2 linked regions of the Desulforamulus hydrothermalis Lam5 = DSM 18033 genome follow. The main gene of each other region encodes a partner of the protein of the gene in region 2 in a complex. Links are inferred from orthologs where the notes say so. Each region holds a gene or a part of one and is shown on either strand. Other genes may lie near its edges.

Evidence for each region.
Region 1: the proteins of nusB (region 2) and rpsJ are in contact, whole or in part, in a solved structure (PDB 3D3B), measured with the Escherichia coli proteins. The link is inferred for Desulforamulus hydrothermalis Lam5 = DSM 18033 from one-to-one orthologs.

The regions. Positions count from the first base shown.
Region 1 is NZ_CAOS01000007.1:40,666-50,077, reverse strand. What follows is about bases 3,512-6,447. They hold rpsJ (30S ribosomal protein S10), read right to left. Parts: upstream 5,166-6,447; coding sequence 4,857-5,165; downstream 3,512-4,856. Other genes in these bases: tuf (elongation factor Tu), read right to left, coding at 5,317-6,447; rplC (50S ribosomal protein L3), read right to left, coding at 4,145-4,774; rplD (50S ribosomal protein L4), read right to left, coding at 3,512-4,111. Also shown: rplN (50S ribosomal protein L14), read right to left, coding at 1-8; rpsQ (30S ribosomal protein S17), read right to left, coding at 48-317; rpmC (50S ribosomal protein L29), read right to left, coding at 359-556; rplP (50S ribosomal protein L16), read right to left, coding at 546-980; rpsC (30S ribosomal protein S3), read right to left, coding at 984-1,649; rplV (50S ribosomal protein L22), read right to left, coding at 1,654-1,995; rpsS (30S ribosomal protein S19), read right to left, coding at 2,016-2,294; rplB (50S ribosomal protein L2), read right to left, coding at 2,365-3,189; rplW (50S ribosomal protein L23), read right to left, coding at 3,204-3,491; more of rplD, read right to left, coding at 3,491-3,511; more of tuf, read right to left, coding at 6,448-6,519; fusA (elongation factor G), read right to left, coding at 6,565-8,643; rpsG (30S ribosomal protein S7), read right to left, coding at 8,656-9,126; rpsL (30S ribosomal protein S12), read right to left, coding at 9,190-9,412. UniProt on the Escherichia coli protein: Involved in the binding of tRNA to the ribosomes. Part of the processive rRNA transcription and antitermination complex (rrnTAC). The complex forms an RNA-chaperone ring around the RNA exit tunnel of RNA polymerase (RNAP).
Region 2 is NZ_CAOS01000013.1:80,128-89,407, reverse strand. What follows is about bases 4,382-7,185. They hold nusB (transcription antitermination factor NusB), read right to left. Parts: upstream 6,081-7,185; coding sequence 5,682-6,080; downstream 4,382-5,681. Other genes in these bases: DESHY_RS10460 (Asp23/Gls24 family envelope stress response protein), read right to left, coding at 7,048-7,185; amaP (alkaline shock response membrane anchor protein AmaP), read right to left, coding at 6,408-6,947; DESHY_RS10470 (DUF2273 domain-containing protein), read right to left, coding at 6,164-6,385; DESHY_RS10480 (sulfide/dihydroorotate dehydrogenase-like FAD/NAD-binding protein), read right to left, coding at 4,684-5,535; gltA (NADPH-dependent glutamate synthase), read right to left, coding at 4,382-4,691. Outside these bases: DESHY_RS10510 (polyprenyl synthetase family protein), read right to left, coding at 1-126; xseB (exodeoxyribonuclease VII small subunit), read right to left, coding at 130-360; DESHY_RS10500 (cyclodeaminase/cyclohydrolase family protein), read right to left, coding at 373-1,008; DESHY_RS10495 (bifunctional 5,10-methylenetetrahydrofolate dehydrogenase/5,10-methenyltetrahydrofolate cyclohydrolase), read right to left, coding at 1,005-1,880; xseA (exodeoxyribonuclease VII large subunit), read right to left, coding at 1,907-3,103; more of gltA, read right to left, coding at 3,285-4,381; more of DESHY_RS10460, read right to left, coding at 7,186-7,461; accC (acetyl-CoA carboxylase biotin carboxylase subunit), read right to left, coding at 7,528-8,877; accB (acetyl-CoA carboxylase biotin carboxyl carrier protein), read right to left, coding at 8,887-9,280. UniProt on the Escherichia coli protein: Part of the processive rRNA transcription and antitermination complex (rrnTAC). The complex forms an RNA-chaperone ring around the RNA exit tunnel of RNA polymerase (RNAP).

The sequences.
Region 1 (9,412 bases), on a different replicon or contig from region 2:
TGAATCACGGCATAAACCTCCCTTCGTACCCGGTATCGGCCAAAACCTTACAGTTGTTCTGCCCGTTCCAGGATTTCAACAACACGCCAGCGCTTATCCTTGGACAGCGGGCGGGTTTCCATGATACGAACAATATCGCCAATGCGGCAGCTGTTTTCTTCATCATGGGCTTTAAATTTCTTTGTTTTACGAATGGTGCGGTTGTACAGCGGGTGGCGCACACGATCCTCAACTGCTACCACAACAGTTTTTTCCATTTTATCGCTTACCACTCTGCCCTGGCGAACCTTACGCATATTACGCCCTTGCTCCACCATCGTACCTCCTTCCTGGTCGATGACAATTACCGGTTACCGGCTTAGCGAATGCCAAGTTTTCTCTCGGTTTGTACAGTTTTTAAACGAGCAATTTTCCGCTTGCATTCTTTAATCTTCATGGGGTTATCCAATTGTCCGGTTGCCAATTGAAATCTTAACTTGAAGAGCTCGTCTTTGGAGTCATCTATCTTCTTAGCCAATTCGGCATCAGTAAGATCTCTGATTTCCTTAGCTTTCATTGGCTTCACCTACTTCCCCACGTTTTACGAACTTGCATTTAACAGGCAGCTTGTGCATAGCCAAGCGCATGGCTTCACGGGCAGTTGCTTCGGGAACCCCGGCAACCTCAAACATAATCCGGCCCGGCTTAACTATAGCCACCCAGTGCTCCGGAGCACCCTTACCGGAACCCATGCGGGTTTCAGCCGGTTTTTGGGTGATGGGCTTATCCGGGAAAATGCGAATCCATACTTTACCACCACGTTTGATATAACGGGTCATGGCAATACGAGCAGCTTCGATTTGACGGTTAGTAATCCAACCTGCTTCCAGGGCCTGGATCCCGTATTCGCCGAAGCTTACTTCTCTACCGCCTTTAGTAACACCGCCGTTGCCACGGGGACGGTGCTGCTTGCGGTACTTAACCCTTTTCGGAATAAGCATCGGTTACTCGCCTCCTTGACCGGCTGCGGTTTTCTTCGCTTCCGGTAAAACTTCTCCTTTGTAAATCCATACTTTAACGCCAATTTTACCGTAGGTTGTATTGGCTTCGGCAAACCCATAGTCTATATCTGCACGCAGGGTATGCAGGGGTACTTTTCCCTCGCTGTACCATTCGGTACGCGCAATTTCGGCGCCGGCCAAGCGACCGCTGCAGGCAATTTTAATGCCCTTGGCGCCCATTCTGAGGGATCTTTGAACGGTTTGCTTCATGGCCCGGCGGAATGCCACCCGTTTCTCCAGTTGTGCAGCAATGTTTTCAGCCACCAGTTGGGCATCAACTTCCGGATTTTTAATTTCTACAATGTTAACATGAACTTGCTTGCCGGTCATTTTTTCCAGCTCTTTTCTAAGAGCTTCCACTTCAGCACCGCCACGACCAATTACAATGCCCGGTTTAGCGGTATGAATAGAAATCTTAACCCGGTTAGCCGCCCGCTCAATTTGTGTTTTAGAAATACCGGCCTGGTAAAGCTTGCCTTTGATAAACTGACGAATCTTAACGTCTTCAATCAGCAAATTGGAGTAATTGCGCTTATCAGCAAACCATTTACCTTCCCAGTCTTTGATTATGCCAATCCGCAAACCCTTTGGGTTAACCTTCTGACCCACGCAATTATCCCTCCTTTTTGTCCGAAACCACAACTGTAATGTGGCTGGTTCTTCTTTTAATAATATCCGCACGGCCCATGGCTCTGGGCATCATACGCTTCAGGCTGGGACCCTGGTCTACATAAATTTTGGTAATGACCAATTCATCTTTATCCATGTCATAGTTATGTTCCGCGTTAGCAGCAGCAGACTTGACTACCTTGGTAACGGCAGCGGCAGCTTTGTTCGGGGTGTAGCGCAGGATGGCCAAGGCCTCGTTTAACTTTTTGCCCCGAATCAAATCTACTACCATGCGGGCCTTACGCGGGGATACGCGGATAAATTTGGCGACTGCTCTCGCTTCCATCGTTTAGCCCCCTCTTATGGTTACTTAACACCAGTGGAACGCTCGCCGGCGTGTCCTCTGTAGGTACGGGTAGGTGCAAATTCACCCAGTTTGTGTCCAACCATATCTTCTGTAATATATACCGGAATATGCTTACGGCCGTCATATACTGCAATGGTATGGCCAATCATCTGCGGGAAGATGGTGGAACGGCGGGACCAGGTTTTGATAACCTTTTTTTCACCCTTCTCATTCATCTGCTCAATTTTTTTTAACAGGTGATCGTCAATAAACGGTCCTTTTTTAAGAGAACGAGCCATTATGAACCTCCTTCCGGATCATGCTCATGTTCCAAATTCACGGGGCCGGGCGTACAACGACCCCATGCCTTTATTTACTGCGGCGTTTAACTATCAGGCGATCGCTCTTTTTCTTACCGCGGGTCTTAACGCCCATTGCCAGTTTACCCCAAGGAGTAGAGGGTTGACGGCCGATGGGGTTACGTCCTTCACCACCGCCGTGGGGGTGATCAACCGGGTTCATAACTTTACCGCGTACTGTGGGTCTGATACCCAGGTGACGGGCCCGACCGGCTTTACCAATGGTAATGTTTTCGTGTTCCAGGTTGCCAACCTGGCCGACAGTGGCGCGGCACTCCTGCAGCACCAGCCGCATTTCGCCGGAAGGCAGGCGCAGGTTAGCATACTTGCCTTCTTTCGCCATTAACTGGGCAGCAGCACCGGCAGAGCGAACCAGTTGGCCGCCGGCCCCCGGGTACAGTTCAACGTTGTGTACCATGGTGCCCACCGGAATGTTGCGCAGGGGCAGGCAGTTACCCACTTTAATGTCTGCATTGGGGCCCGATTCAACGGTCATGCCAACTTCCAGGCCTACGGGAGCAATAATATAGCGCTTTTCACCGTCCACATAGTGCAGCAGGGCAATGCGGGCGGAACGGTTAGGATCGTATTCAATAGCTGCAACTTTAGCCGGAATACCGTCTTTGTTGCGCTTAAAATCAATAATGCGGTACATCCGCTTGTGGCCACCACCCTGGTGCCGTACGGTAATGCGGCCCTGGGCGTTGCGTCCTCCGTTCTTTTTAAGAGGCTCCAGCAGAGATTTTTCAGGTTTGGTCTTGGTGATCTCGCTAAAGTCGGGGACGGTAACAAACCGGCGGCCAGGTGAGGTAGGTTTATAAGATTTTACTGCCACCTGGGCTTCCCTCCTTACAGTCCTTCAAAGATCTCGATCTTGTCGCCTTCTCGCAAGGTAACAATGGCTTTTTTGCGTTCAGGTGTTCTGCCGATGAATTGGCGCACACGCTTAAGTTTGCCCTTCACCCGCATGGTGTTAACCTTTTCCACCTTGACCTTGAAGATATCCTCAACAGCCTGTTTAATTTCGGTCTTATTAGCTTTCAAATCAACAATAAAGGTGTATTTGTTATCGGCTAATAAACGGGTACTTTTTTCGGTAACCACCGGCTTGATGAGGATGTCGCGCGGATTTTTCATTACGCCAGCACCTCCTCGATCTTAGCCACGGCGTCCTTGGTAATAACCAGTTTGGTGTACTTTAACAGGTCATAAACATTAACGCCTTCAGCTTTTAAGGGTTTTACCCCGGCAATGTTGCGAGCGGATTTTTCCACATTAACATCCCGCTCGGCTGTTACAACCAGCGCCTTGTTAGCGTTCAGGTTGTTCAGGATGCGCACCATTTCTTTGGTTTTGGGAGCATCTATGGTAAGGGCATCCAATACAATAATGTTATTGCTTTTAACTTTGCTGGAAAGCGCGGATTTCAGAGCCAGCCGGCGTACTTTCTTGGGCAAGGAGAAAGAGTAATCACGCGGATGGGGTCCGAAAATGGTGCCGCCTTTACGCCAAAGAGGAGATCTGATGGAACCTACTCTGGCACGGCCGGTGCCCTTTTGGCGCCAAGGCTTGCGTCCGCCGCCGCTGACCTCTGCTCTGGTTTTGGTATCATGGGTACCTTGACGCTGGTTGGCAAGCTGCATGGTTACGGCATCATGCAGGACGGATTCGTGGGGCTCGATGCCGAACACTTCGTCCTTCAGCTCCACTTCGCCCACCTGTTCGCCGTTGACGTTATATAAAGCTACTTTAGGCATTGGATTCACAGTCCTCCTTTCGCTGCGCCACCGCTACTTGGCCTTGACGCTGTTTTTAATCAGTAACAGGCCGCCCCTTGGGCCGGGTACTGCACCTTTAATGGCCAGCAAGTTGCGTTCGGCATCCACCTTAACAACTTCCAGGTTTTGTACGGTTACCCGTTCAACACCATAGTGGCCGGGCAGCTTTCTGCCTTTAAAGGTTCGGGCAGGGCCTTTGGCTGCGGAGGAACCGGGCCGACGGTGATATTTTGAACCATGGGCCATTGGTCCGCGGTGGAAGTTATGGCGTTTAATGCCGCCGGCAAAACCGCGTCCTTTGGAAGTTCCTACAACGTCCACCTTTTCCCCGGCGGCAAAGATGTCCGCTTTGATTTCTTGACCTACTTGATATTCTTCAAGGTTTTCTACCTTGATTTCCCGCAGAAAACGCACCGGACGCACGCCGGCCTTGGCCAGATGGCCCTTGATGGGTTTGTTGATCAGGTTTTCGCGTTTTTCGCCAAAGCCCAACTGAACGGCTGCATATCCGTCATTCTCGGGAGTTTTTTTCTGTACCACCAGGCAGGGGCCGGCTTCTACAACAGTTACCGGGATGGCCACACCTGCTTCGTTAAAAATTTGGGTCATGCCCACTTTTTTGCCAAGAATACCTTTTGGCATGACAAAACACCTCCTGTTATAGTCAGAGGTTAGAAGCCCGTGGGTCCCCCCAGGGCTTCTAACATACACTCTCGGGGTCAGATTACAGCTTTATTTCAATATCCACGCCAGCAGGCAGATCCAGGCGCATCAGAGCGTCAACCGTCTTGGGAGTGGGCTCCAGGATATCGATTAAGCGTTTGTGCACACGCATTTCAAACTGTTCCCGGGAGTCTTTATTTACGTGGGGGGAACGCAAAATGGTGTAAACACTTCTTTCGGTGGGCAGAGGTACCGGACCTGCCACCTGAGCACCGGTCCGCTTGGCCGTTTCAACAATTTTGCCGGCGGACTGGTCAAGCATTTGATGATCAAAGGCTTTCAGCCTGATTCTTATTTTTTGGCTTTTCATACTTTCTTTCTCCCTTCGTCCGATTTGCGGACTGCTCCGTGAAAATTACCTCACAAGGCGAGCAACCTTCCACTTCATCGCTAGTCGACCGGAAGCCCGGCGTTTCCTGCGGACTGGCCGCCCGCCGGGCCGGTTCCACGACCGGCTAAAATTACTCGCGGATGGCGGTTACTACGCCGGCGCCTACAGTACGGCCGCCTTCACGGATAGCAAAGCGCAGGCCTTCCTCAATAGCGATGGGGGTGATCAGGTCCACCTTCATCTTGATGTTGTCCCCGGGCATGACCATTTCTACGCCTTCCGGCAGTTGTACCACACCGGTTACGTCGGTGGTACGGAAGTAGAACTGAGGACGGTAGCCGTTAAAGAAGGGGGTGTGACGGCCGCCCTCTTCTTTGGTCAGGACGTATACCTCTGCTTCGTACTTGGTGTGGGGCTTAATGCTGCCGGGTTTTGCCAGCACTTGGCCACGCTCGATTTCTTTACGGTCAACACCGCGCAGCAGGCAACCGATGTTGTCACCGGCTTGCGCAAAGTCTAACAGCTTGCGGAACATTTCTACGCCGGTTACTACGGTCTTGCGGGGCTTGTCGTTAAGACCGACGATTTCCACTTCATCCTGTACTTTTACTTGGCCGCGCTCAACACGACCGGTAGCCACAGTACCACGGCCGGTAATGGAGAACACGTCTTCTACCGGCATCAGGAAGGGCTTATCAACATCCCGCTCAGGGGTGGGAATGTAGGAGTCTACTGCATCCATCAGCTCCCAGATCTTGCCGCACCATTCGCACTCACGCTTGCCGCAGCCGCACTCCAGGGCTTTCAGGCCGGAACCGGCAATAATGGGAGTGTCGTCGCCGGGGAATTCATAGGAGTTCAGCAGTTCGCGCACTTCCATGTCCACCAGCTCAAGCAGTTCGGGATCGTCTACCATGTCAGCTTTGTTCAGGAATACCACAATGTAGGGTACGCCTACCTGACGGGACAGCAGGATGTGCTCACGGGTTTGCGGCATCGGACCGTCAGCGGCGGATACAACCAGGATGGCGCCGTCCATCTGGGCCGCACCGGTAATCATGTTTTTAACATAGTCAGCGTGACCCGGGCAGTCAACGTGAGCATAGTGACGATTGCCGGTTTCGTATTCTACGTGGGCGGTGTTAATGGTAATACCGCGTTCACGCTCTTCGGGAGCGTTGTCAATTTCGTCGTAACGCTTAACTTGGGCGCCGCCGGTGGTAGACAGAACTACGGTAATGGCGGCGGTAAGGGTGGTTTTGCCGTGGTCAACGTGACCGATGGTACCAATGTTTACGTGGGGTTTGGTACGTTCAAATTTAGCCTTAGCCATGGTTATTACTTTCCTCCTTGCTCACACGCGAAAGAATCTTTCTGCTTATCCTTTTCGCTTAGCGATAATGCCTTCGGCAATATTTTTGGGAACTTCTTCATAGTGGTCGTGCTGCATGGTGTAGGTGCCACGACCCTGGGTTTTGGAGCGCAGGTCCGTGGCATAGCCAAACATTTCTGCCAGGGGGACGTAAGCGGTGACAACCCGTGCGTTACCCCGCTGACCCATTTCTTCAATACGGCCGCGGCGGCTGTTCAAATCGCCGATAACATCTCCCATGTACTCTTCCGGAACCACCACTTCAACTTTAAAGATGGGTTCCAGCAATACCGGGTTAGCTTTTTCGGCTCCGTTTTTAAAGGCCATCGAGCCGGCAATCTTAAAGGCCATTTCCGAGGAGTCCACCTCGTGGTAAGACCCGTCATAGATGGTAGCCCGGATATCAACCATGGGGTAGCCGGCCAAAATACCGTTTTCCATAGCTTCTTTGATACCGGCATCTACGGCAGGAATGTACTCTTTGGGTACTACGCCGCCGACAATTTTATTAACAAACTCGTAGCCCGGGCCACCCGGCTCCATCGGCTCCAGTTCGATCCACACATGACCGTACTGGCCTTTACCGCCGGACTGACGCACAAACTTACCTTCTGCCTTAACGGCTTTACGAATGGTTTCTTTATAAGCCACTTGGGGCCTTCCCACATTGGCCTGCACCTTAAATTCGCGCATCAGTCGATCCACGATAATTTCCAGGTGCAACTCGCCCATGCCGGAGATGATTGTCTGACCGGTTTCTTCATTGGTGCTTACCCTGAAGGTAGGATCCTCTTCGGACAGTTTGGTTAAGGCAACACCCATTTTGTCCTGGTCAGCTTTGGTTTTTGGTTCAATGGCCACGGAAATAACCGGATCAGGGAATTCCATGGATTCAAGAATAATGGGATGCTTTTCGTCACAGAGTGTGTCACCGGTGGTGGTGTCCTTCAGTCCTACAGCAGCGGCAATATCTCCGGCAAACACCTGAGGAATTTCTTCCCGGTGGTTGGCATGCATTTGGAGAATACGGCCGATTCGTTCTTTCTTACCCTTTGTGGTGTTGTACACATAGGACCCGGCGTTTAATACGCCTGAGTACACCCGGAAGTAGGTCAACTTGCCTACATAGGGGTCTGACATGATCTTAAAGGCCAACGCAGCAAAGGGCTCGCTGTCGCTGGAAATCCGTTGATCGGCAGCGCCGGTATCGGGATTAATGCCTTGAATGGCCGGCACATCAGTGGGGGCCGGCAGGTAATCCACAATGGCGTCCAATAAGGGCTGCACACCTTTGTTTTTGAACGAAGAACCGCACAGTACCGGGGTAATTTTAACCGCCAGGGTGGCTTTGCGAATTGCCAGTTTAATTTCTTCTTCACTTAACTCTTCGCCTTCCAGGTACTTCACCATCAGTTCTTCGTCAAACTCCGCCACCGCTTCCAGCAGCTTTTCCCGGTATTCAGCCACCAGCTCCGCCATATCGGCCGGGATTTCGGTTTCTTCGCTCTTGGTGCCGAGATCATCGACATAAATAATTGCTTTGTTGGTTACCAAATCCACAATGCCGCGGAACTGATCTTCGCTGCCAATGGGCAATTGAATCGGTACCGGATTGGCACCCAGTCGGTCTTTAATCATGTTTACGCCGTTAAAGAAATCAGCGCCCACGCGGTCCATTTTGTTGATGTAAGCAATTCTGGGCACGCCATATTTATCGGCCTGCCGCCAAACAGTTTCAGATTGGGGTTCTACCCCCCCGACCGAACAAAACACAGCCACCGCACCATCTAACACCCGTAGCGAACGTTCTACCTCAACTGTAAAATCCACGTGCCCGGGTGTGTCTATAATGTTGATACGGTGATTTTTCCACTGGGCAGTGGTAGCAGCAGATGTAATGGTAATGCCCCTCTCCTGCTCCTGTACCATCCAGTCCATGGTGGCTGCGCCATCGTGTACTTCACCAATCTTATGAACTTTCCCGGTGTAGAACAAAATACGCTCTGTGGTAGTGGTTTTTCCGGCATCAATATGGGCCATTATACCAATGTTGCGGGTTCTTTCCAAAGGAAACTGTCGGGCCATAATGATCCTCCCTTACCACCTGTAATGAGCAAACGCTTTGTTGGCTTCTGCCATTTTATGTGTATCTTCGCGCTTCTTAACGGTTGCTCCGACGTTATTTGCTGCATCCATAATTTCTGCAGCCAGTTTCTCAGCCATCGACTTGCCGGCACGCTTGCGGGTAAACATTACCAGCCAGCGAATACCCAGGGTTTGACGACGCTCTGCCCGAACCTCAACAGGCACCTGGTAGTTGGCACCACCGACACGCCGTGCTTTTACTTCCAGGACAGGCATCGCGTTTTTCATGGCTGCATCAAAAACTTCCAAAGGGTTTTTGCCGGTTTTTTCCCGGATTATTTCAAATGCTTCGTAAACAATTCTTTCTGCCAGACCACGCTTACCTTCCAGCATAACCTGGTTAATAAGCTTGGTAACCACTTTGCTGCCATACACAGGATCGGGAAGCACTTCCCGCTTGGGGATTCCACCTCTTCTTGGCATCATTTCTCCCCCCTTTACCCAGTAATCTCTTTTATATTTGAAAGTAAAAATTATATTTTAACTTTATTTTTTCGGACGCTTGGCCCCATACTTGGAACGGCCGCGGTTGCGGTTTTGCACACCGGCGGAATCCAGCGCACCGCGTACGATGTGATAACGCACGCCAGGCAGGTCCTTAACACGACCGCCACGCACAAGCACTACCGAGTGTTCTTGGAGGTTGTGGCCAATGCCCGGAATGTATGCTGTAACCTCAATGCCGTTGGTTAAACGAACACGGGCCACC
Region 2 (9,280 bases):
CGCAAAGACACTATAGCGCATGGCCTCGTGCAGTACAGCCGGGTATGCATCAGCGGGCGGCAGGTAATTATGCAGTGCCTCATCCACCTGCCGGGCCCACGCTGTTAATTGTTCCTTAAAAGACATTAGTCAACCTCCCTGGCCGACAGAGGGGGCTTCTTTAATTTCGCCGTCCGCCATCAGCAGGCTTATTTTCTGCTCAGCCTTTTCTAAACAACCGTTGCAATACTTAGACAGAGCAATGCCCTCGGCAAATAATTCCAGCGCCCGGTCAAGTGGAAGTTGGTTTGCTTCCAATTCTCGCACAACTTCTTCCAACCTGCCCAGGGCTTCTTCAAAACTAAGTTTTGCTGCCTCCATGTTACACCCCCGTCATTCCGCCATACGGCCTTTAACCCTGGCCAGTGTACTTGCGCACAGTTCTTCTGCAGCCGACAGCAACTGTTCCTTTTCCGTAATGAGAGCTTTTACCCGGGCCAGGTCATTGATATAGCCCAGGTTGTCATCCACCATCAGCAGGGCGCCTTTAAGCGATGCAGCTAACAGGTGAGCTGCCACACCCACATCACTGACAGCCGTTTTGGCAGCCACATCAGCCAGCCGGTGCGCTGCCTTTAAGCAGTCCAGGCAGGTTTGGGCAACCTGCAGGGGCACGTCGGCACACAGCAATGCTGCCTGCTGCTTATGCTCTTCCCGCAGCGTTTTTTCAGCCGGTGTACCCTTGGGCATGGCCAGAGCAGCCATAAACATGTGAAAGGCTTCCATATCCCTTTGGGCCAGGAGTTTCAGGCGGTCTGTACACTGCTGCAGGTCACTGATTAATGACTGTATTTCACCGGCAAAGGCTCGGTATTTTTCTTTCCCTGCGGTAATGCCGGCTACCATATTTAAAAGCCCGGCAGCCAGGCAGCCGGTCATGGCGGCTACCCCGCCGCCGCCCGGTTCCGGGGCCGGCGAGGCGGTCCGGGCAAATAATTCTTCCACTGACCACTGCAAGTAATTCATCATAATTCCTCCGCCTCCTCCCATTGTCGGGCTTGTTCCTGCAGCTGAATACCTTTGATCAAGTTCTTCAGCATTAAAACCGTAGTTAAACTTCCTACCCCGCCGGGTACCGGGGTAATGGCAGCGGCCACCTCTTTAACCCCGGCGAAATCCACATCGCCGGTTATTTGTCCTGCCACTTCGCTGATACCGGCATCCACCACCACAGCGCCCGGTTTCACCATAGCCGCAGTTATTAAGCCGGGCTTACCCACAGCGGAAACAAGAATGTCGGCCTGCCTGGTCATGTATGCCAGATCTTTGGTGCCGGTGTGGCATACCGTCACGGTGGCATTTTCCGCCAGCGCCATGAACACCAGCGGCTTGCCTACCGTTTCACCCCGGCCCACAATCACCATGTGCTTGCCTGCTAAGGAAATACCGGACCTTTTAACAATCTCCAGGCAGCTCATGGGCGTGGCCGGCTGCAGGCAAACGCCGCCGCTGATCAGGTGACCGCGATTAAAGGGATGCAGGCCGTCCACATCTTTCAGGGGCGATACTGCTTCCATCACACGCTGCTTGTTAATATGGGGCGGCAAGGGCATCATGAGTAAAATGCCGTGCACGCCGGCATCCTGGTTGAGATCCTCTATGGTCAGCTTTACATAAAGTTCGCTGGCATTGGCGGGCAACTGATGCAGTTGAAAGTTAACCCCGGCATTGCCGCTTACTTTTTCCAAAAACCTGGCATAAGCCACCGAAGCCGCATCTTCACCCACCAGCAGCACAGCCAATGTGGGCTGTATATTTTTTCCCTTTAAGGCGGCAACCTGCTGGTTTAATTCTTCTCTCAGCATGGCCGCTACTTTTTTGCCGTCTAAAATTTGTGCCATGGTGTCTCCTTCCCTGGTGTAGCTTGTTAATCTGATTTTGATTCAACTTGGCAGGCCAATTTGCCTTGATGCAACAATACCAAAACAGTTTGCCCGATGTCAATGCTGCCGGCATCCGTTACTACTTTTCCCTCACGGGTGGTGGTAATACTATAGCCCCGGGCCATGGTAGCCAGCGGGCTTAGCACATGCAGCTTGCCGGCCAGGCCGGCCAGCCGGGCTGTTTTGTCAGCCAACAGCAGTTTGCCTGCCCGCTGCAGGCTGCCGGTCAGCGCATCCAGCATTTGCTGGCGGTTGCCGGTAATCAAATAAGGCCGCCGCAGCGGCTGGCGTTCGGTACACTGTTGCAGCCGTTGCCTGGCCCGGGCCAGTCCGTTCGTCATGCCTTTCACTATTCGTTGTTCCAGCAGTTGCAGGTAACGTGCCATTTCTCGGGTATCGGGCACCACCAGTTCGGCCGCTGCCGAAGGTGTTGGCGCACGCAAATCGGCCACCATATCGGCTATGGTAAAATCCGTTTCGTGACCCACCGCTGAAATGACAGGAATTTGTGAGCGGGCAATGGCCAGTGCCACTTCCTCGGTATTAAAGGCCCACAGTTCCTCCAGCGAACCGCCGCCCCGGCCCACAATCAATACATCTACCCCGGGTAAACCGTTCATTTGGGCAATGCCCCGGGCGATGGAGGCCGGCGCTCCTTCGCCTTGCACCAGAACAGGTGCCAGGATAACCTGCGCCATCGGCCAGCGGCGGCCGATAATATTCAGCATATCCTGCACCGCTGCCCCGCTGGGGGAGGTGACAATACCCACCACCCGGGGTATTTTAGGGAGGGGGCGTTTTCTGCCCCGGTCAAACAGCCCCTGGGCGGCCAGTTTTTGTTTTAGTTGCTCAAAGGCCAGGTAAAGGGCGCCCAACCCGTCAGGTTCCATGCTTTCGCCATAAAGCTGGTAGCTGCCGTCCCGCTCGTAGACCGAAATATAGCCCCGAACAATCACCGACATGCCGTTGGCCGGCCGGAACGGCAAGCTACGGGCCCGGGATCGAAAGATGACTACCCGCAGGCAGGCATCCCGATCTTTTAATGTCAGATACATATGGCCGGAGGTGTGTATTTTAAGGTTAGAAATCTCCCCTTTTACCCACACATTAGCCAGCAGCAGGTCGTTTTCCAGTTTATCTTTAATGTACCTGGTAACTTCGGTTACAGAAAGTATCTTCATACAATATCCCAGTGGCTCCTTTCGCTTATCAAGTGCTGTTACCGCCGCTTCGACAAGTTGCTGGCAGGGGATCATAAAATCATCTCGAACTTGTTTGACAACCTTTGTCGACACTCTGATTTAGCTTCGCAAGCTAAAAGTGTATCGCCCTTGAGGAGCGATACACCCGGTCACGTTCTGGTTAGTTTTTCTGCGGCCCCTTGGACATGAGATAATCATGAATGCTCCGGGCGGCTGCCCGGCCGGCTCCCATGGCTTTAATCACAGTGGCAGCGCCGGTTACCACATCACCCCCGGCATATACCCCTTCTTTAGAGGTTTTACCGGTTTCGTCAGCCAGGATGTTGCCGCGCCGGTTGGTAGCCAGATCGGGCGTGGTTTTGGTAATCAGCGGGTTGGGCCCCTGGCCGATGGCTACAATGGCAACATCCACCGGCAGTAAGAATTCAGAGCCGTCAACGGGCACCGGCTTGCGTCGCCCGGAAGCGTCAGGTTCGCCCAGTTCCATTTTTATGCATGTCAAACCGGTTAACCATCCCTCCTGGTTGCCAATATACCTGGTGGGATTGGTCAGGAACAAAAACTTAACTCCTTCTTCCTCTGCATGTTCAATTTCTTCCAAACGGGCCGGCAATTCAGCCCGTGAGCGGCGATACACAATGTAAACTTCCTCAGCCCCCAGGCGTAGGGCAGTACGGGCAGCATCCATCGCAACGTTGCCGCCGCCCAGTACGGCCACCTTTTTACCCACTTTAATGGGGGTAGCCGATTGGGGGAAACGGTAAGCTTTCATCAAATTGGCACGGGTTAAAAATTCATTGGCGGAATACACGCCGTTTAAATTTTCACCCGGCAAATTCATAAAGTAAGGCGTACCTGCACCGGTACCCAGGAATACAGCATCAAAACCTTCTTCGTTCAACAATTCATCTAACGAAGCAATTTGCCCGATAACAGCATTGGTTTCAATTTTGACACCCATTTTTTTTAGATTTTCAATTTCCAGTTGGACAATCCGCTTGGGCAAACGGAATTCCGGAATACCGTACATCAACACGCCGCCGGGTGTATGCAGCGCTTCAAAAACGGTAACACTGTGGCCCCAGCGCGCCAAATCAGCCGCACAGGCCAACCCTGCCGGGCCGGACCCCACAATGGCCACTTGGTAACCGGTTGGCGCCGCCTTTTCTATCTCGGTTTCCATATTCATCACATAGTCGCCCACAAAGCGCTCCAGCCGGCCGATGGCCACCGGCTCGTGTTTCTTGCCCACTACACAGTATTTTTCGCACTGGTGTTCCTGGGGGCACACCCGGCCGCAAACGGCCGGCAGGGCGTTGGTGCGCTTAATAACCCTGGCTGCTTCGGCAAACTTCCTTTCTTTCACCAGCGCAATAAATTCCGGAATATCAACTCCCACCGGACAGCCCTGTTTGCACAAAGGTTTCTTGCAATTCAGGCAGCGCTCTGCTTCTGCCACTGCCAGTTCTTCATCGTATCCCAAAGCCACTTCGGCAAAGTTTTTCGACCGTACCAGCGGGTCTTGCTGGGGCATGGCATGCTTTTGGGGAATAATTTGCTTAGCCATGGCATTTACCTCCTCCGCCACAGCCGCAACCGGCCCGGTTAAGGGCAAGCTGTTCCTCGGCCTTATATTTGCGAGAGCGCATTAACTGTTCCGCAAAATCAACTAAGTGACCGTCGAATTCGGGCCCATCCACACAGACAAACTTGGTTTCGCCGCCCACCGTAACCCGGCAAGCACCGCACATGCCGGTGCCATCCACCATAATAGAGTTTAAGCTAACCATGGTTTTAATGCCGTATTCTCTGGTCAGGTCTGCCACCGCCCGCATCATGGGCAACGGCCCGATGGCCATAACCAGATCAGGCCGGCCTGCTTCTTCTATATATTGCCGCAGTACATCAGTCACAAAGCCCTTGCGTACATAGGAACCATCGTCGGTAGTAACCAGCAATTGGTGACAAACTTCTTGCATGCGCTGTTCCCAGAAAATCAGGTCTTTGCTGCGGGCACCCATAATGCCCACCACATGGTTGCCGGCCGCCTTCATGGCCCTGGCAATCGGAAAAACCGGTGCCACCCCGACCCCGCCGGCAACCATAACTACTTTGCCAAACTTGTCCACATGGGAAGGAACGCCCAGCGGCCCCACAAAGTCCTGCACGGCGTCACCGGCCTCTAATTTGCCCAGTTTTCCGGTGGAATAGCCCGCCTCGGCAAATACGACGGTAATGGTACCTGCCTCCCGGTTATAGTCGGCGATGGTAAGGGGAATTCTCTCCCCGTCCTCATCAACCCTTAAAATAACAAATTGACCTGCTCTGGCTTTTTTGGCTACCTTGGGTGCCAGGATTTCATACTCGTGAATAGCCGGTGCCAGAGTTTTTTTAGACACAATCTGATACATCCCCGGTTGCCTCCTCTCCGGTATTGCACAGTGCATAATATATAAAAATGCGCGCAGGCAGCCTGGCCGGGCCAAAACTACGCTTCGCCATTTAACTGATGATTAAAGAATATTATGTATTTAAGTAATAAAACCTGCCCACCGGTTTATTCAACAGACACAAATTTCCCTAAGATGCCGTTAACAAACCGGCCGGAATCCGCCCCGCCAAAAATTTTGGCCAATTCCACTGCTTCGTTAACCGACACGCTGGCAGGTATATCATCCCGGAACTTCATTTCATACAGGGCCAAACGAATAATATTGCGGTCCACATTGGCCATCCGGTTAAGCTGCCAGTCTTTGCTGACCTGGCTGATCAGCTCGTCTATTTCCTGCATATGCTCCAGGGTACCCTTAACTAATTGTTGGGCAAACGCTAATTCTTCAGGACCGCTGCCAAACTCCCTGGCCGTATTGTGGATAGCAAAATCAGGCTCGATTTTTCCTACATCAATTTGAAATAAAGCCTGCAGCGCAGTTTCCCTGGCTTGCCTTCTACCCAAGTTAGGACCTCCTCTGAAAGTCAATGATATTGTGTCTAGTTTTTCCCGTGCAACTTATTTGCATAAACACTAACCGCAGCCTGCTACCAGCGGTCCCGAAACAGCCGGTCAAAGGCCCCGCGAAAATCGAACCTTTCGTCCACCCCTTTGCCCACATAATAACCAAGCGTGACGCAGAAAGCGACAAAAAGCGCCTTAAAAAAACCATAGTTGATGGCAAACCAGCCGAAAACAAGCCCCAAGAAAATGCCGACGGCTTTTCCCCGGTGGTTTTCCAAAATATCCTGGATTAATTTATAAATCATAGTAACCTCCCCTCCAAAGGGCCTACTCAACCCGGGGGCGGGTAGTGGAAATATTTTCAACTATAACCTTGATATCGTTTACGGTAATGCCGGTGGTTTGGGCAAGATACTCCTGCACCCTGTGCTGGATTTGGCGGCTGACCTCAGGAATGCTGATATCCGGAGCCACGATGGCTCTGATATGCAGCCCCATACCGCCCGGGGTTTGGGTTACCCGGGGTTTCACATCTTTAACGCCGGCAATTTGATAAACTGCTTTTTTAACCAGGTTTTCAACAGCTTGCAAAGAGATACGCACCTGGCCCAGCATATAGTCGTGCACCACCGCTTTGCCGGACTCCCGGCGAACCAGGGCAACCCAGAAAAGCCGCACTCCCACCAGCAGCAGCAACCCCAGCAAAGCCGCCAGATAAATCTGCAGTTCATAAGCATAGCCGCTCTGCCATAGAAAGTATAGGGGCTGCTGCCACCAGCCGGTGACAATAAGCAGTAACACGGCACAAAAGAACGTCATTACCAGAGTATAAAGAAAAAGCAAACCTCGATCAAAGGGGCTCACCATATTCCCCTCCCTTATGGGATAATACAAACATAACTTATACATATAAAATGCGGAACCAACGCAGCATTGGTTCCGAATTTGTCATTGCTGTTAACTTGGCTTACCTTACTCGCTGGGGTTCTTCTTCCTTATTGTCAGAGCTGGCAAAGGCTACTCCCTGCACATGGACATTGACTTCCACCACCGAAAGGCCGGTCATGCCTTCAATGGCACGCTTTACATTCATTTGAATCTGCGTTGCCACATCCGGAATGCGCACGCCGTATTCCACAATCACAAACAGATCCACAGCGGCTTCTTTTTCGCCCACTTCTACCTTAACGCCCTTGGACAGGTTTTTGCGGCCTAACATTTCGGCAATACCGCCGCCGATACCGCCGCTCATGCCTGCCACACCGGGCACCTCGGTGGCCGCCATGCCGGCTATTACACCAACCACATCATCCGCGATGCGGATACCGCCCAAACCCTCCTGGGGAGTCATCACTACAATATCACGTTTATTATCTGCCATGTTACACCTCCGTTAATCCACTTCCAAGTGCATTATAACATATTCTGGTAACACACAGCAACCATGCTAGGGTTCAGGCAAAATTCGACGTTGGATAAAGTTGGTATAAACCTCACCCCGGCGGAAAAAGGCATTGTTAAGTACCTTTTTATGAAAGGGAATGGTGGTAGGAATTCCTTCGACCACAAATTCATCCAAGGCCCTCTGCATCCTCCGGATGGCCTCCTCACGATCCCTACCCCAGACAATTAACTTGCCAATCATCGAATCATAATAAGGCGGGATAACATACCCTGTGTAAGCAGCGCTGTCCACCCTTACCCAGGGGCCGCCGGGCGGGTGATATAACTGAATAGTGCCGGGATGGGGCATGAAATTTTTATCAGGGTCTTCCGCATTAATCCGGCACTCAATGGCCCACCCGTCAATGCGCACATCATTTTGACCATAACCCAGGGGCTCCCCGGCGGCAATGCGAATTTGTTCTTTTATCAAATCAATGCCGGTAATTAGTTCGGTAACCGGGTGCTCCACCTGAATACGTGTATTCATTTCAATAAAATAAAATTTGTTGTGTTTGTCCAGCAAAAACTCAACGGTACCCGCATTGTAATAACCAACTGCTTTGGCTGCTTTAATGGCTGCTTCGCCCATCTTGCGGCGCAGGGAAGGACTCAACGCCACGGAAGGGGCTTCTTCGATAACCTTCTGGTTACGGCGCTGCACTGAGCAATCCCGCTCCGCCAGGTAAACCAGGTTACCTTCCTTGTCCCCCAGCACTTGAATTTCAATGTGTCGAGGCTGTTCAACATATTTCTCTAAATAGACATCCCCGTTGCCAAAGGCTGCCTGGGCTTCGTTGCGGGCAGTGCTGATGGCCTTCAGTAAATCCTCCTCGCTGTGGGCCACCCGCATGCCGCGGCCGCCGCCGCCGGCGGAAGCCTTAATTAATACCGGATAGCCGATTTCCCTGGCAATGGCAAGCGCTTCCTCGTCGCTTTTTACCGCCCCTTCAGATCCCGGCACCACCGGCACTCCGGCCTCAATCATGGTCTGGCGGGCCAGCGCCTTGTTGCCCATGTATTCAATGGCATGGGGGGAGGGGCCAATAAAGGTGATGCCGCAATCCTCGCAGATCATGGCAAATTGTGAGTTTTCAGCCAGGAACCCGTAACCGGGGTGGATGGCATCCGCCCCGGAAACTTCGGCAGCACTGATAATATTGGCAATATTTAAGTAGCTTTTGCCCGAGGGGGCCGGCCCGATACAATAAGCCTCGTCAGCCAGGCGGACCGGCAAGCTGTCCCTGTCCGCCTCTGAATATACCACCACAGTCTTAATGTTTAATTCCTGACAGGCCCGAATAATTCTCAGGGCAATCTCGCCCCGGTTGGCAATCAGTATTTTTTTAAACATGCGCTCTCCCTACTTCTTTTTGATCAAAAACAATTTTTGTCCGTATTCTACCGGCTGGCCGTTTTCCACCAGGATTTCCACAATCTCACCGGCTGTCTCCGCTTCAATTTCGTTCATTAACTTCATGGCTTCAATAATGCACAGGGTCTGGCCGGTCTGCACGACATCCCCCACCTTGACAAAGGGATCGGCATCCGGTGCCGGGGACCGGTAAAAGGTTCCCACCATAGGCGCCGTAACCGCTACCAGGTCCTCGGCCGCCGGAGCCGCCGGGGCTGCCGGGGCTGCCGGAACAGCCTCGGGAGTTTTGGCCGTCTCTGCCGCCGGCACTTCCGCCAAAGGTGCTGCCGCCGCAGTTACAGCGGCTGCCATTTTACCTCCCTTGCGGATGGACACTTTTACC